4 regions of the Massilia sp. 05N420 genome follow, and region 2 is predicted to be linked to each of the others. Evidence: predicted binding sites of a transcription regulator. Region 2 holds the regulator's gene; each other region holds the start of a gene.
The links. Region 2 encodes sigma-54, which starts transcription at its own class of promoters, with help from an activator protein. Its sites were predicted from a motif close to TGGCANGNAANCTGCTTT; they were not measured.
Positions count from the first base shown of each region.

Region 1: AC1DIX_RS00550 (PEP-CTERM sorting domain-containing protein) is a predicted target of sigma-54. The motif match lies at 1,582-1,599, and genes of this name have one in related genera.
Region 3: AC1DIX_RS07655 (PEP-CTERM sorting domain-containing protein) is a predicted target of sigma-54. The motif match lies at 1,783-1,800, and genes of this name have one in related genera.
Region 4: AC1DIX_RS18345 (PEP-CTERM sorting domain-containing protein) is a predicted target of sigma-54. The motif match lies at 1,810-1,827, and genes of this name have one in related genera.

Region 1 is NZ_JBFTMX010000001.1:113,101-117,311, reverse strand. It holds gene AC1DIX_RS00550 (PEP-CTERM sorting domain-containing protein) at 754-1,527, opposite strand; gene AC1DIX_RS00545 (hypothetical protein) at 2,120-2,398, opposite strand; gene AC1DIX_RS00540 (sensor domain-containing protein) at 2,586-4,211, opposite strand, start outside.
Region 2 is NZ_JBFTMX010000015.1:221,022-225,232, forward strand. It holds gene AC1DIX_RS12230 (enoyl-CoA hydratase/isomerase family protein) at 1-639, opposite strand, end outside; gene hpf (ribosome hibernation-promoting factor, HPF/YfiA family) at 744-1,103, opposite strand; gene AC1DIX_RS12240 (RNA polymerase factor sigma-54) at 1,206-2,702, opposite strand; gene lptB (LPS export ABC transporter ATP-binding protein) at 2,705-3,481, opposite strand; gene lptA (lipopolysaccharide transport periplasmic protein LptA) at 3,481-4,041, opposite strand; gene lptA (lipopolysaccharide transport periplasmic protein LptA) at 4,042-4,211, opposite strand, start outside.
Region 3 is NZ_JBFTMX010000009.1:79,070-83,280, reverse strand. It holds partial or broken gene AC1DIX_RS07660 (IS5 family transposase) at 1-647, opposite strand, end outside; gene AC1DIX_RS07655 (PEP-CTERM sorting domain-containing protein) at 779-1,729, opposite strand; gene epsC (serine O-acetyltransferase EpsC) at 2,398-3,330, shown strand; gene AC1DIX_RS07645 (TraB/GumN family protein) at 3,335-4,211, opposite strand, start outside.
Region 4 is NZ_JBFTMX010000028.1:57,292-61,502, reverse strand. It holds gene AC1DIX_RS18355 (cyclic nucleotide-binding domain-containing protein) at 64-546, shown strand; gene AC1DIX_RS18350 (AI-2E family transporter) at 543-1,685, shown strand; gene AC1DIX_RS18345 (PEP-CTERM sorting domain-containing protein) at 1,935-2,663, shown strand; gene AC1DIX_RS18340 (YgiQ family radical SAM protein) at 2,673-4,211, opposite strand, start outside.

The sequences.
Region 1 (4,211 bases), on a different contig from region 2:
AGGAACATTATCCGTGCATGGTGGCTGACCGGGCAACTTGCAGGTGTCCGGACGGCAGGCAAATTCGAAGAAATGGTCTTCGACGAGGGTATGGCTACCTTGAGGCCATCTCGAATAATCTGACTTTTTGTATAAACCAGGGAATATGACGCTTAATCGAATATCGCCGAGCTGCCGGGCCTGTCAATCAGCATCGTGTTGATAGCGAAGACCGCGCTCGAATCAGGTCAGGTTGCGCCAATCGATCACGGAACAGCCAGATCGTCTTGGCATCCGGAATGCTGACCCTATCGGTCAGGTCTGAAAAATTCAGGAAGCTGCGACGATCCAGCAACCGGTACTCGCGCGCGTCGTCAGGCGGCCACCCCTGGCGCGTGAAGAACGCCGTGCAGCAGTATCGATCCACGCAACTAGCGCTTCGAAATCGACGCGCTCGGTCAAGCCCCCCAGTTTCACCCGCTGGTCCCTCGCTGTTTTTCGGAAAACACGCTGATCCGAGGTTTTCATTATGACGACACTCGTGCGCTAGTTTCGATGTCAGGACTTTCCCGAGTCAGCCCCGGGAGGGCCGAGGTTTTTCGTGGTGCGCTTAACGCATTTATGATGAAAGGAACCCGATACCTGTCCTTGGTTGTGCTGATACGATTTCGGATTAAGCTATGTTCTCCTCGACTTCACAGTCGGGGAGAACATCGTCGCCAATTAAAAAGACTCGTATTTCAAAAAAATCATGTTGTTTTAACAGCGACCGATTCAGTTTGATTTACGGCGGCGCGCATAACCCAGACCCAGAAGCCCCGCACTCAACAGACCAAGAGTTGCCGGCTCGGGAACGGTGCCCGGTTCGACGAAGCCCGAGGCCATCGTGACCCAGTCGCCACTAGTCGTTGTTTGCAAGGCAAAGTAGCCACGGGAGCTCCAGAATGCCGGGTCATATTGCTGGTGCACAAAGCAGCCTTCAGTATACGATGGGGCAAAACCAAAAGCGATGCCGGCTGCCGTGGAAACACCGGGGTCGACACACACCGGGCCGAATGCGGTAACGCCGGGAGCCCCGGTAAAGCCCAGAGTAGCGTCCCAGAAGGAATTGCCTTGATAATCACCGACACCCAGACTGCCACCGGCCGCGACAAAGGCGGAAATCTTCGCACTATCCGCTGGATTCATCATTGAGCCGGGATCGTTGCAGCAGCTATAGGGAGAATCGATATAAATGCCGCTGTAGTTGGAAAGATCAGCCGTGGTCAGGAATCCATAAGATTTAAAATCGATCGTGGCAGTCCCTGCGGTGTAATTTACTGATGTACGCCCTACGTTATTCAGATACAGCACGGGCTTGGACGGGTCGGAGGCGGCAAGTTGATTGATGACGGGATTAATAAAATTGGAATCGCCATGCAAACCGATGGCATCACTTCCGATAAGGAAAATAGCACCTGCTGTCGCATGTTGAGCGACAAACAGGGTTGCCAACATTAACGCAAACGTCTTGAACGCTTTTTTGATTCGATTGAATGCAGTAAGCATATCGTTCTCCCTCTGGATTGAAAATAGGATTCCCCGGTAAAACCAATTGGCGATTAAGCAATTATCATGCCAACACTAAAATTTTTAAAAAAATCAATATCTTGCCAAATCTATTCTTAAAGCATTTGCAACAATGTAAAGATTTTCGACGAATTCCACTTTGCACAAGAGAATGATTTGTTGAGCAAATCGAACGAAGGCGAGCTGACGCTATTGTTAAGTAGCGGTTGGAAATTTGAGTTAAATTCAGATTGGAAACTGTTGCGGGAGTCACTGCAATGAAACTATTAAAGTTGTCCGAAACTGGGCGTCGGACGCTTCAGGACATGGGAGTCTTCCTGGCCCATCCACGCGCCCGTATTGCGTACCCAAGACATCTTGCGGTTGGGCCAGGGACTGACGCTGTAAGAAACGAAGAACAAATTTTCGGTGCACTTGAACAGTGTCGAGCAATGGCGCCAGCGTTGGAACAAGTTTGGATCGGCAGGCCTGAACGAAGGCCGCCACACGGGACGGCCGCGTAAGTGGACGCCTCAGCAAAAGCAAGTGATGAGCGAGTCGGCGCCTAGATGGCTGCACTGTTGCCGCGCTGCTACACCACCTGAAGCAGCACCAAGATCACGCATCGATCAGCGACGTTATGCGGTTTCCAATCCAGCGGCATGGTATTTTCCTTGGCCGTCTCGGCTTCCTCACGCTTGTTACGCTGGACCGGCGCCTGAACCGGAGCGGCGATGAAGCGTTTTGCCGCCGCCAACTTGTGGACGGGATAGCCGTCGACGTTGAGAAAGACGGACTGTTCGGAGCCGATCAGGAGCCGCTCTGGGAACGTGATGAAGACATCCGAAACAACCGTCCTCTCATGGATCATAAAGCGGAAATCCCCCCGCGGACCGAGCGCTGAACTCATGTTGAAGAATAAGCACCGCCCCGGATTCATTGCTAAATAGCAACGCGTTGCCGACAGAAGTGTTTGGCTTCTGTCAAGCCTTCGGCCTCGCATGAGAATCCGCTTTCCCCGTCGCTGCCGGGATGGTTTATGACAGGCAAGGAGTGCCTCAGCCGGCCAGTTCGGCCGCCACCAGGCGATCCATGTCGGACGCCGCCATCGGCGGGCTGAGCAGATAGCCCTGGCCGCAATCGAAGCCGAGGTTCTTGACGGCGGCCAGCTGGTCGGCCGTTTCGATGCCGTCGGCGCAGACCGTGATCTTGACGTCGCGCGCGACCCCGACCAGGGCGGACAGCATGGCCGAGGCATTGTCGTGGCGCGATAGCCGACGCACCAGTTCCTGGCCCGGCTTGACGATGTCGAGCGGGAACTTCTGCAGCGACGACAGGGCCGCCAGCTCTGCGCCGAAATCGTCGAGTCCCAGCCTCACGCCGCGCTTGCGCACCTCCTGCAGTGCCTGGGCCGAGAACTTCGGATCCAGCAGCACGCTCTCGCGCATCTCCAGGCGCAGCAGCGAGGGCGCCAGGCCGGTGTCGTCGAGCACCCGGTTCAAGATGGCCGGAAAGCGCGGATGGCGCATCTGTTTCGAGGACACGTTCAAGGTCAGCGGCACCACCAGCCCGTCGCGCACCCAGCGGGCCTGGGCCGAGCAGGCGGTGCGCAGCGCCCATTCGCCCACCGGCAGCATCAGGTTGGCGTTTTCCACTTCCTGGATGAAATCGGCCGCGGTCAACAGGCCGCGCTCCGGGTGCAGCCAGCGGATCAGGGCCTCGATGCCGACGATGCGCCCGCTTTCGAGGTCGTATTGCGGCTGGTAGTGAAGGCAAAGTTCCTCGTCGCGCAGCGCGCGCTCCAGCTCGCGCTCGAAGCGCTTGGCTTCCTGGGCCGCCTTGCCCAGCGATTCGCGGTACACCTGGTAGTTCAGGCGCCCCTGGTTCTTGGCTTCGTAGAGGGCCAGGTCGGCCAGCTTCACCAGCTGGCCCGGCTCGTGCGCATCGTTCGGATACACGGCGATGCCGATGCTGGTGCCGCTGTAGACTTCCTGGCCGTCCAGCAGGTAAGGCAGGCTCAGCTCGACCACGATCTTGTCGGCCAGCACCTCGGCGGCGCCTGCCTCCGCCAGGTGGGTCTGGACGATCACGAATTCGTCGCCGCCGAGGCGCGCGGCGAGGTCGGTCTCGCGGATGTGGGTGCGCAGGCGGCGCGCGACTTCCTTCAGCAGCAAGTCGCCGGCGTGGTGGCCGAGGGTATCGTTGATCGACTTGAAGCGGTCCAGGTCGAGCATGTGCACGGCCACCAGGTGGCCGTCGCGCTGTGCGTACTTGAGCGCGTCCTTCAGGCGCTCGTTGAAACTGGCGCGGTTGGCCAGGCCGGTCAGGGCGTCGTGGCTGGCCAGGTGGTAGGAATACTCGACCGCGCCGCGCAGGGCTTCCTCGGCCTTCTTGCGCCCCGTGACATCCTCGACGATCTCGAGCACGCGCGGACCGTCGCCGCTGTTGCGCAGCGAGCAGGTGACGTTGACCCAGAATTGCGAGCGGTCCTTGCGCAGGTAGCGCTGCTCCGCCACCGTCACGGCCTGCTGGCCGGTCAGCAGCTTGTGGAAATTGTGGACTGCCGTTTCCTGGTCGGCCGGATGGGTGATGTCCTGGTTCGACAGGGTTTCCAGCTCGTCCATGGTATAGCCCAGCATCGCCAGCAGGGTCGTGTTGGCGGCCACGAAGCGGCCGTCCGGCGC
Region 2 (4,211 bases):
ATCGGCCAGCTGCTTGCCCGGCGTCGCAGCGATCAGCGCATGCAGTGCCGGCAGTTCGGCGCCCGGCACGAACACGTCGGCCAGGCCGACGTAGAGCGCATCGGCGGCGCCGATGGTCAGCCCCGTCAGTCCCAGATGCATGCCGAGCGCGCCCGGCGCATGCGACAGGAAGTGGCTGCCGCCGACGTCCGGGAACAGGCCGATGTTCACCTCGGGCATGGCCATCTTCGTGCGTTCGGTCACGATGCGCAGGCCGGTCTCGGGCCCGCCCTGGGCGATACCCATGCCGCCGCCCATGACCACGCCGTCCATCAACGAGATATAGGGTTTCGGATAGAAGTGGATCAGGTGGTTCAGCGCGTATTCTTCGGTAAAGAAGTCTTCCAGCAGCGCACTGCCTCCAGTGGGCGTGGCGCGCCCGGCCTGGTGGAAGAAGCGGATGTCGCCGCCTGCGCACAGGGCTTTCTCGCTGCTGCTCTTGATAACGACGGCGTCGACGTTCGAATCGTCGCGCCAGGCCAGCAGGGTCTCCGTCAGTGCGCGCACCATCTCCAGCGACAGCGAGTTCAGGGCCTTGGGACGGTCGAGGGTAATGATGCCGGTGCCGCTGGCAACGCGGGTCTGCACGTATTCGCTCATGTTCTTTTATTTATTGAAATGGAAAACGGCATTGTAGCGCGGCCCGGAAAACGAAAAGGGCGCCAGATGCGCCCTTCCTTGCTTGTGCTGCGCCAGCGGAAGGATCACGCTGTAGCGGCAGCTTCTCCTCCATCGTTGGGTATGCGCTTGAGCGGTGTACTACTGTGATCCTGCAGCATCTGCTTGTACTTCTGCACCTGCCGGTCGAGCCGGTCCATCAGCATGTCGATCGCGGCGTACAAGTCGTGCGCGGCGCTGGCGACGTGAACGATCTTGCCGGCGAGGCGCAAGTTGATCTCGGCCTTCTGGCGTTTTTCTTTCTCGGTGAGATTGTCAATGCAGAGGATGACGTGGGAGTCGATCACTTGATCGAAATGGCGGGTGATGCGTTCGAGCTTGTTCTGTACGTATTCACGGATTGCCGGGGTTACATCGAGATGATGTCCGCTGATAGTGAGATTCATACACACTCCTTTGATGATGCGCTGCCTGTCGTACGCGCATACCACGCACCAGGGCAGCGTTGTTGCAAGAAGCTTGCTGCAAGAGCTTGCTGAAAGAGCTTGCTACAGAGATTTACGGAGGCTGACGGGAGGGATCTTCAGCGCCTCGCGGTATTTCGCTACCGTGCGGCGTGCGATAACCATTCCCTGTTCCCCTAGCATCTCCGCGATCTTGCTGTCGGATAAAGGGTTTTTGGGGTCTTCTGCTCCTGTGAGTTGTACGATGAGAGCCCGGATCGCGGTCGAGGAGGCTTCTCCTCCTGCCTCGGTCGCGACGTGACTCCCGAAAAAGTACTTCAACTCGAACATGCCGTGCGGCGTCAGCATGTATTTCTGAGTTGTGACACGAGAAATTGTGCTCTCGTGTAGACCTAGTGTATCAGCTATCTCACGTAAAACAAGGGGCCGCATGGCAACGGCGCCATGGGAGAAAAAGTTCCGCTGGCGCTCCACGATTGCTTGAGCTACCCGAAGGATAGTATCGAAGCGCTGGCGCATGTTTTTGATGAGCCATTTTGCTTCCTGCAACTGCGCCGCCAGCTGGGATTCCGATTTTCCCTGCTTCATCAAGGTGGCATACAGGCTGTTCACGCGCAGGCGCGGCATCACCTCGGGATTCAGCTGCACGCTCCAGCCGTCCTTCGCGCGGCGCACGATCACGTCCGGCACCACGAAGTCGGAAACGTCGGAAGCGAAGGCCGCGCCCGGATGCGGATTGCAATGGCGGATCACGGCCTGGGCTTCGCGCAGGTCTTCGTCGTCGCAGTCGAGGGCTTTCTTGAGCTTGTTGAATTCGCGCTGCGCGAACCAGGTCAGGTAGCGTTCGACGATGGTCAGCGCCATGCGCCGCGTGACCAGCGGCACGCCCGGCATGCGGCGGATCTGCAGCGCCAGGCATTCGGCGGCGCTGCGCGCGCCCACGCCGGGCGGGTCCATGCTTTGCACCAGCGCCAGTGCGGTGCGCAGCTCCTCGAATTCCACTTCGAGTTCGGCCGGCAGGCGCGCATGCAGCTCGTCCAGGGTTTCTTCGAGGTAGCCGTTGTCGTCGAGGGTGTCGACGACGATCTCGACCAGCGCGCAATCGCGCGGCGACATGCAGGTCAGGCGTACCTGCTCCATCAAGTGTTCGCGCAGCGAGACCGGGCTGGCTTCCAGCTGCGGGCGGCCATCCTCTTCCTCGCCGCCGCTGCCGCTGCCGGAACGGCCAGACTCGCCCCAGTCCATGTCGTGCTCGGCGCCGCCGGCATCGCCGTTGTCGCTGTCGCCGCCTTCGGCTTCGGCGCCACCGCCGCCATTGCCCTCCTCGCCCTGGCTGGACGAGGGCGGCGAGTCGGGCGTGGTCGAGGTCGACGCGCCGTTGTTGATCGCGCCGTCGGCCAGCAGGCGCACCGAGTGGTCGAGCGGATCGTCGAGGCGTTCGAGCAGCGGGTTGTCGCTGAGGACCTGTTCAATCTCCTGGTGCAGCTCGAGAGTGGACAGCTGCAGCAGCCGGATCGACTGCTGGAGTTGCGGTGTCAGCGCAAGGTGCTGTGAGGTCTTGAGTTGCAGCGTCTGTTTCATGACTACATCCGGAAATGTTCACCCAGGTAGACGCGGCGGACGGATTCATTCGCGATGATGTCGTCCGGGCGTCCCGACGCCAGCACCGCGCCCTGGTTGATGATGTAGGCACGGTCGCAGATGCCGAGCGTCTCGCGCACGTTGTGGTCGGTGATCAGGACGCCGATGCCGCGCTCCTTCAGGAAGCGCACGATGCGCTGGATCTCGATCACCGCGATCGGATCGACGCCGGCAAACGGCTCGTCCAGCAGCACGAAGCGCGGGTTGGTGGCGAGGGCGCGCGCAATCTCCACGCGGCGCCGTTCGCCGCCCGACAGCGACAGCGCCGGGTTCTCGCGCAGCTTCTCGATCTGCAGCTCGGCCAGCAGCTCGTTGAGGCGCTCCTCGATGCGGTTCTTGCCCAGCGGCTTGCCGTCCTCGCGCTGCAGTTCCAGCACGGCGCGGATGTTCTCCTCCACCGTCAGCTTGCGGAACACCGAGGCTTCCTGCGGCAGGTAGGACAGGCCCAGCATGGCGCGCCGGTGGATCGGCAGGCTGGTGATGTCGGTGCCGTTGATGACGATGGCGCCGGCGTCGGCCGGCACCAGGCCCACGATCATGTAGAACGAGGTCGTCTTGCCGGCGCCGTTCGGGCCGAGCAGGCCGACCACCTCGCCGCAGGCGACCTGCAGCGAAACGTCGCGCACCACCAGGCGCTTGCCGTAGCTTTTCTGCAGCCCCTTGGCCACCAGGGTGCTGCCGCCGCTCGCGATGGCGGCGGCGTCTGCGTGTACATCCATCATTGCTTTCCTGCTTCCGGTTGCCCGGCCGACGCAGTGCGGCGCGGATAAAAAGTAAAACTGGCGCGGGCCTTGCCGGGCCTGTCGACGCCGCTCGGGTCGTTCAGGTTCAGCAGGACTTCCTTGCGCGCATCGTAGGCGATGAATTCGCCGCCCATTTCACGCATCACGTTGCGGCCTTCCAGCTGCCTGATGGCGGCGTTCGAACTGAACTTGACGACCTCGGTGCGCTCGTCGTACTCGATGCGCTCGGCCTGGCCTTCGTCCCACTGCTCGGGGCCGCTGTCGCGCTTCTGGCGGAACGACGCCGGCTTGCCGGGCGCCGCGACCAGGACGATGGTCTTGTAACCGTCCGGCGCTTCCTTGATCTCGGCACGCTCGGCCTTCAGCAGCATGGTGCCGCGGGTGGCGGTCACGCCGCCGGTCAGGACCACGGTTTGCGTGACCTGGTCCAGGGTCCCGTTGCCGCCGACCACCTTCAGCGGCTTGAGCGCATCCGCCCGCTCCGCCTGCGCCAGCGGCGCCAGCAACAGCGCGGCAGCGGCAAGGACGGCCTTCATTTACTGCTTCCCTGCCGGCGCCGCCGGCGTGGTCGCGGGAGCCGCCGCCGGCGCGGTACGGCGCGGCGCGATGATGATCGTGCCGCGTCCGCCGCCCGGCTTGCTTTCGCCGCTGGTGTCGTTGAACACGTTGGCCTGCTCGGTGCGGTTGTCGTAGGAGATGAACGGGC
Region 3 (4,211 bases), on a different contig from region 2:
CCTGGTCGGGATGACTGCCTGGGCCTGGCGTAGAGCGATGGCTTCATGACAGGCCTTGGTGTCGTAAGCCCCATCACCGCTGACGGCAGAGATCTGCTCGTCGAGAGGAATCTGGCTCAATAGATCCGGCAGCACAGGCGCATCGCCAATACCGTTGTCGGTCACTTCCATGGCCCGGATTTCGAGTGTGGCGGCATCGATGCCAAGGTACACCTTGCGCCGTTGCCGTCGATATTCAAAACCATGCTTCTTTGTCTTCCATTCGCCTTCGCCCAGCATGTTGATGCCCGTGCAGATGCAAGCCTGTCGTGGTGGGTGCAACTTCAACGGTTACCTGCAGCGGCCTTTGACGCCGGCTTACCGCGCTGTAGTCCGGCACAGGTCAGTCCAGCCCAGCCCTGCCAGATGCAAAAGGCTCTCGGCCATTCCATGGCCTGGCGCAAGGGTAAGTTGAACAAACACTTGATGCTCAGACAGAATTGAATGGCCTGGTCACTGAAGGTCGGACTGCGTCCACGCTTGTCACTTGCCTGGCCGTGCCAGTTCATCGTTGGGTCGAGCCAGATGAGCAGTGAGCCGCGCGACTTGAGCGCCGCGTTGTATGCCTTCCAGTTCGTCGTTCGGTATTTCTGGGGAGGGGGTTTCATGCACAAAGGCTACCTGAGCTGCAGACGACATGCCGTCCGGCTGGATTTATGCAACAGAGCCTCTTGGGCATTTACACAACGCCGGCACCTTGCTCGGTGTCGGCGCTTGTACGTTCAAAGAAGATCACATCTCACACTGATCTTTTACGCGATAAGGCCCCAACCAGAGTCAGGCCTAGAACGATTAAAACTCCAGTGCCGGGTTCTGGGACGCTCACAATCGGGGCCGCGCCTGCAGGGAGGTCAATGATCGCTGTGATTGCACTGAGGGCGTCATTAAATCCTGCATCCAAAGTTATATGGAGGGAATTGGGCCCTAATGTTAAGAAGGGCGTAATATCAAAACTAACTATATCGAACAAGTTACCGTTGCCAATGGATGGCCCCGGTAGGCTGGCGCCTTGAAAGAGACCACCGCTCGCCAAGGCTACTCCGTTGATCCGCAAGGTACCATCGTCGTTCGGCCCGAAATTCTGACCATCAGATACGAACAATCTCAGGAAAGCCGAGCCTCCGGTATAGTTGATACCTGCAAGGTTGATGTCCCAACCCGCAGTATCGTAGGCGGAGGCGAAATTCGAATCATTACCGTCGAAAACCACCACGTCCCTATTATTTGCTGAGTTACCATCATTGAACAACACTAGCGTTGCAGCACCGTTAACCTCAACTCCAGGCTTATTAAAGTTGGTAAGATTATAAGCACCATTGGCGTTGATAACGCTTGTGGTGTTTGCTCGATATGCTTGGCTGTTAGCGAAACCCCAGAAGTTATTATCGGAAAACCCTATGTTCGTTCCGGTAACTCCATTTCCATTCACGTTGACATTTGCATTTGCATTTGGGTCCATGGAATTTGTTGGGCCATGCCAGTAGAGCAGGGAGTTTGTGACCGTGCCGCTCACGCCGCTCACATTGATCGTTCCGGTACCAGTACCTCGCAAACCACCTGTGCCAGCGGTGGTCAGATCGGTATTAAAAAACGTCGTGTAAGGCGTTAGGGCCCCAGCGTGAGCGGGAGAAATGAGTATAGAACAAAAGCTTAGAAGGCCCAGGAATGCCTGCGTCGATCTCATTTTCATGACATTAACCTTTTCGTTAAATGATTTTATTAACAAGGGACTGCGAACACTGGATAGCATAAACCGTGCCAATAGGATTCACCCGTTATAAATCAGTGACTTAGAATTTTGTTCTATAATATTTTTCATCGTCCTTGTAAATTTTCTCGACAGTCTTCGTTCCAGTTACTCGTATCACATATCCCAATCTCTCAAGTCCATCGTTAAAATGATACTGCTTCGGCTTAACGTTGGGAGTGCCTTATCACAGCACCAGCCTATGAGAACTGATCGGATAATATGACATCTCTTCATTCATCGAATAAAATCAAATCCTGCACCAGTCAATAAAATCCATAAAAATCAATCACTTAAGTTTGCATGAAATTAATATTGCAATAATTCATGAAAAAAATTTAAAATAAAGACTTTTATTTTTAGATTTCAATTTAAAAATATTTATTTACTGATGGAATTTCTATTGAAATGCAGGCAGCTTGACCAAGCCCGAAGCCGCTGTCCCGACGTGACCTAAGATGCCCAGTACAGGCGACTGCGCAAGCCGCTAGAAACGTTCCGCATGAGCTAGCATTTTTATATTCATTGGAATCCGCAAACCGGCCCGATATATTGGAAGCGCGGCGCGCACGCCCTGGCGCCCAGCGCTTATTTCACTCGAGGAACAACTGATGGCTCACTTCGACATTGGCGCGATCGTGCGCGACCTGCACGACGCCCGCCAGCAATGGCGCCAGGCCCACCGTCCCGCCGGCGAGGTGCGCGGCATCGAATTTCCTTCGCGCGATGCGCTGGCGGACATCGTCGGCCAGCTCAAGGGCGTGCTGTTTCCCATGCGCCTGGGGCCGCCCGGCCTGCGCCGGGAAAGCGAAGACTTCCACGTCGCCCACGCCCTCGATTCCGCCCTGCATGCCCTGCTGCGCCAGGTCCAGATCGAGCTGCACTACAGCGCCGCGCTGGAGCAGCGCACCGACGGCGACATCGCCAGCCAGGCCATCGACGCCACCCGCGCCTTCGGCGCCGCCCTGCCGCAGGTCCGCATGGAAATCGACAGCGACGTGCTGGCCGCCTACCAGGGCGACCCGGCCGCGCGCAGCGTCGACGAAGTGCTGCTGTGCTATCCCGGCGTGCTGGCGATGATCCACTACCGCCTGGCGCACCGCCTGTACGAACTCGGGCTGCCGCTGCTGGCGCGCATCATCTCGGAACTGGCGCATGCCGCCACCGGCATCGACATCCACCCGGGCGCGACGATCGGTACCGGCTTCTTCATCGACCACGGCACCGGCGTCGTGATCGGCGAGACCGCCGTGATCGGCCAGCGCGTGCGCCTGTACCAGGCCGTCACCCTGGGCGCCAAGCGCTTCCCGACGAATGCCGACGGCAGCCTGCAGAAGGGCCTGCCGCGCCATCCGATCCTGGAAGACGACGTCGTGATCTACGCCGGCGCCACCGTGCTGGGCCGCATCACGATCGGAAAGGGTGCGGTCATCGGCGGCAATGTCTGGCTGACCCACGACGTGGCGCCGGGCGCGCGCGTGGCACAGGCCGCTTCGCGCGAGGAAGTGTTCGAGACCCTGGGCATGCCCGGCGATCCGGGCTGAAGGCTTACTTCGGGCTCTCGACCGTATAACCTTTTGCCTGCAACTCGGCCAGGTAGCTCTTCGGACCGAGCACCTGGCTTATCGACAGCAGCGCGAAGGTGCTCGCATTCTTCGCGAGCGCCCGTTCCGCCGTCTTCATCCATGCCACCCGGCCGCGTTCGCGCATGTCCTGGAAGGCCGGATTAGTCCGCGCGAACGAACCGTTCATCATGGCGTCGTTGCAGGTATCTTCGCGCTCGGCATAATCGAGCTTGCCGATCTCGGCGATGTTGCCGTTGGCCCAGGCATTCGCGCGCAGCTTCATCGCATCGATATCGCCTTCGAAACTCTCCAGGGTCTTGGTGAAGCAGGCCACGTCTTCCATCTGCGACTTCTTGAAGTCCTTCAGCGCCTCGCGCGGATGCTCGAGCGTGACCGAGACACCGGTGCTGGTGAGCTTCACGTCGTGCTTCCTGGCGATCTTCTCGATCTGATCGGCGACTTCCCCCCCTTTCGACAGCCCGCTTTTCTTCAGCCCCGCATCCAGCAACTCCTCGGCGGCGAAGAAGGGACGGTAACGCTCGACGCCGTCGTCGCCGCCGATGTATTTCTGCTTCAGCACAGTCCAGCGTCCATAGACATCGGCCGGCAGCAGGTCGTGCAACTCGGCGCCGTCCGGGTTCTTCTTCAGGCCGATCAGCGATGGCAGCATGCTCAGTCCGCTCATCCAGCCGACCGTGACACTGACCCCGGGACGCAGCAGCACCTCCTGCGATTGCGCCACCAGGCGTTCGACCCGTACCGAATCCCATTCCATCTTTTGCGGCAGCGGCGAATGCATGGCGAACACCCACATCACGTGGCCATCCTTCGAGACTTTCCAGAGGCCGGGTCCGGGACGC
Region 4 (4,211 bases), on a different contig from region 2:
TGAATCGTGCATAATTGACAATAGCCTGATGTCCATCCTTGCCGCTGTTTTCATGGAGCCGCCGTGATCTTTGGTTTTCTCACATCCCAGACCCTGTCCCCGCGCCAGCACAGGCTGCAGAACACACCGCTGTTCCGCACGCTCAAGCCGCTCGAGGTCAAGTTCGTGGATGGCCTGATGCACGAGCGGCGCTACCTGCCGGAAGAAATCGTCTTCGACGAGAACGAGGAAGGCCAGGCGCTCTACCTGGTGATGGCGGGCCGGGTCGAGATCAGCCGCGCCCACGAAGGCAGCCGCCGGCTGGTGAGCGAGCTGGGACCGGGCGGCTTCTTCGGCGACCTCGCCCTGCTCGACAACTCGCCGCGCAGCGCCCAGGCGCGCGCCGTCGAGCACTGCGAGCTGGCGGTGTTCTTCCGCGACGACTTCCTGGCGCTGATGGATACCGACGCCGTGATCGGCTACAAGATCTCGCTGGCGCTGGCGCGCCACATCGGCCAGCGCCTGCGCGAGCGTCTCGACGGCCGTCCGCAGCTGGAAGCGCTGTGATCGGCGGCCCCGTGGTCCGCGAGGAGCGCGCCGGGCCGGTGYCCTGGACCGCGATCGTCGCCGTCACCTGCCTGCTGCTGGTGCTGCTCGAGCACATGCTGTGGCTGGTACTGCCCTTCATCTTCGGCACCGTGATGTACTACACCCTGCTGGGGCCGATGCGGCGCCTGCTGCGCCTGGGCTTTTCGCGCAGCGTCTCGTCGATGCTGGTGTGCGCCGTGTTCTTCGGGCTCGCCACGCTGGCGGTCGCGGCCGCGCTGTCGTGGAGCAGCGGACCGGCGGAGGACAGCGCTTCCTGGAGCGAGACCCTGTCGCTGTACGCGAACGGCGGCGTGGCCTTCGTGCGCAACACGATGGCGCTGCTGGAAGCGAAATTCCCGCTGCTGGCCGAGATGCACCTGACCTCGCTGGTCAACAAGCGCTTCAAGGCCTTCACCGACAACTTCGCCCAGCGCTACCTGGCTACCATCCTGGTCACCGCGGCCGGCTGGCTGCCCTCGCTGCTGCTGGCGCCCTTCCTTGCCTTCTTCTTCCTGCGCGACGGCCTGCGCTTCAAGAAATTCCTGGCGCGCGCGGTGCCGAACGCCTACTTCGAACGCACCCTGTTCCTGCTGCACGAGGTCGACCAGACCGCGCGCCGCTATTTCGAGGGCCTGCTCAAGCTGACCGTGCTCGACACCATCGTGCTGGGCTTCGGCCTGTGGGTGATCGGCGTGTCATCTCCGCTGCTGCTGGGCTTCATTTCCGCGCTGCTGGCCTGGGTGCCCTTCATCGGCTCGGTGGTCGGCTGCGTGATGGTGGTGATCGTCGCCGCCACCGACGCCCCCGTCAATCCGCTGGTCGCCTACGGCGCCATCGTCGTCTTCATCCTGGCGCGCCTGCTGGACGATTTCGTCTTCATGCCGATCACCCTCGGCCGCAGCCTGAAGATCCACCCGCTGATCGCGGTGCTGATGATCTTCATCGGCGGCGCCCTGTCCGGCGTGGCCGGCCTGATGCTGGTGCTGCCGCTGCTGGGCGTGGTGATGGTCATCGGAGAAACCCTGGGCCGCCTGATGACCAATCCACGGCTGCGGGCAAGGCACCGCTACGCAAGGCAGTTGCGGGAAAAACAGGCGAGCGGGGATCTGCTTGCCTGACGGCGACGTTCAACCCAGGCTGCATATTGTTGGTTATATTAAATTATTAACCAACTGTCGGAAAATTTGACGTCTGCTCATCCCTGGCACTCCCTTTCGATGGAAAATCAAGGACTTGGTTTAATGGTATGAATATTGCATTGCGTTTTGCGTCGAAATTCCTTCGGCAACCAAAAACAAAGAGGGAGCAAAATGACAACAAATCGCCATACCGCATTCCTTCGGAGTGCCATTTCCGCCTTGGCCTTGGTGGCCGCCGGCACGGCCAGCGCCGCTCCGATCTACTGGACCGATTGGCAGGGCGGCGACCTCGACACCGGTCCCGGCTTCAGGGCCCAGGGCACCATCACCACCGCCACCTCGACAGTCACCGTCACGTATACGAATGCTGCGGGCGTCGGCTTCTACCAGCCCAGCGGCGGTACCGACTACTGGGGGCCGCGCAACTCGACTTCGCCCTACACCAGCAGCGCAGTCGACAACGCGCCCACCGGCACCGACATCATCGCCTTGCAGTATGCGGGCAGCCAGACGCTGACCTTCTCGCAATCGGTCGCCAATCCGGTATTCGCCGTCGTCAGCCTGAACGGCAACGGCTACGCCTTCCTGAACCAGGACTTCGATATCCTCAGCTATGGCGCCGGCCTGGGAGCGGCCGCTCCAGGCAACCATAGCTGCGGCTTCTATGGCTGCGGCACCCTGACCAAGCAGGTAGTGGATCTCGGCGGCGGCAACACCGAATACCGGCTGATCGGCACCGGCGAGCCGCATGGCACCATCCGTTTCACCGGCACCTTCGACTCGCTGACCTGGCGCAGCCTGACTTCCGAATACTGGAATGGTTTCACCGTCGGCGTGGAGGGCACGGCGGACGAGGGTCCGCCGCCGAATGACGTGCCGGTGCCGGCGACCTGGCTGCTGATGGCCATCGGCAGCGCAGGCCTGGCTGCGGTCCGTCGCCGCAAGCCGGGCGTGTAGAGCCGGGCTCTACTTCCGCCCTGCCGCCTTCGGCTTGGTCTTGATGGTTGACAGGATGCCCGGCTTGGCTTTGCCCGGCGGCGCCACGAAGGGTGCTGGATCGTTGCGGCTGTTTCCACGCCCGTTGCGGCGGGTGGCCACCTCGATCACCCGGCCCTTCGGCGCGGCACCGCGGGACTCGGCCACCAGCGGCAGGGCCTTGCGCTCGCTACGCGGCGTGGCTTCCTGCTCGCTGCCGGGCGGCGGCACCAGGTGGCGCTCGCCGTTGCCGATCAGGTCGCCGCGGCCCATGCGTTTCAGGCCTTCGCGCAGCACCGGCCAGTTTTCCGGATCGTAGTAGCGCAGGAAGGCTTTGTGCAGCTTGCGCGTCTTGCCGCTCTTGGCGGTGACGACTTCTTCCGAATCCTCGGTCACCTTGGCCAGCGGGTTCTTGCCCGTGTGGTACATGGTGGTTGCCATCGCCATCGGCGTCGGCGTGAAGGTCTGGACCTGGTCGAGGTGGAAGTTGTTCTTCTTCAGCCACAAGGCGAGATTCAGCATGTCCTCGTCGGTCGAACCCGGGTGGGCCGCGATGAAGTAGGGGATCAGGTACTGCTTCTTGCCCGCCTCCTTCGAGTACTTGTCGAACAGCGCCTTGAACTCGTCGTAGGTGCCGATGCCCGGCTTCATCATCTTCGACAGCGTGCCCTCTTCCGTGTGCTCCGGCGCGATCTTCAGCAGGCCGCCCACGTGGTGGGTGACGAGTTCCTTCACGTACTCGGGCGAGCGCACGGCCAGGTCGTAGCGCAGGCCGGAGCCGATCAGGATCTTCTTGATGCCCGGGATCGCGCGCGCCTTGCGGTACAGCGAGATCAGCTTGCTGTGGTCGGTACCCAGGTTGGAACAGATGGTCGGATAGACGCAGGACAGGCGGCGGCAGGTTTCCTCGATCTTCTTGTCCTTGCAGGACAGGCGATACATGTTCGCGGTCGGACCGCCGAGGTCGGTGATGGTGCCGGCGAAGTTCTTCGTCGTATCGCGGATCAGCTCGATCTCGCGCAGGATCGACGGTTCCGAACGGCTCTGGATGATGCGGCCTTCGTGCTCGGTGATCGAGCAGAAGGTGCAGCCGCCGAAGCAGCCGCGCATGATGTTCACCGAATAGCGGATCATCTCCCAGGCCGGGATATGCGCCTTGCCGTAGCTCGGGTGCGGCGCGCGCGCATACGTCAGGTCGTATACGCCGTCCATCTCGTCCATGGCCAGCGGCAGCGGCGGCGGGTTCAGCCAGACGTCGCGGTCGCCGTGCTGCTGCACCAGCGCGCGCGCGTTGCCCGGATTCGACTCGAGGTGGAACACGCGCGAGGCGTGCGCGTACATCACCGGATCCTCGCTGACGGTCTCGAAGGACGGCAGGCGCACCACGGTCTTGCGTGCTTTTTCGCGCGCGGCGGCCTGTCTCTCTTCGCGCGTCATGATGACGATCGGCTTGACCTCCGGTTCCGGCTGCGCATTCTCGGTGGCGCAGGCCTTGGTGTCTTCCTGCGCCATCGCGTAGGGGTTCGGATG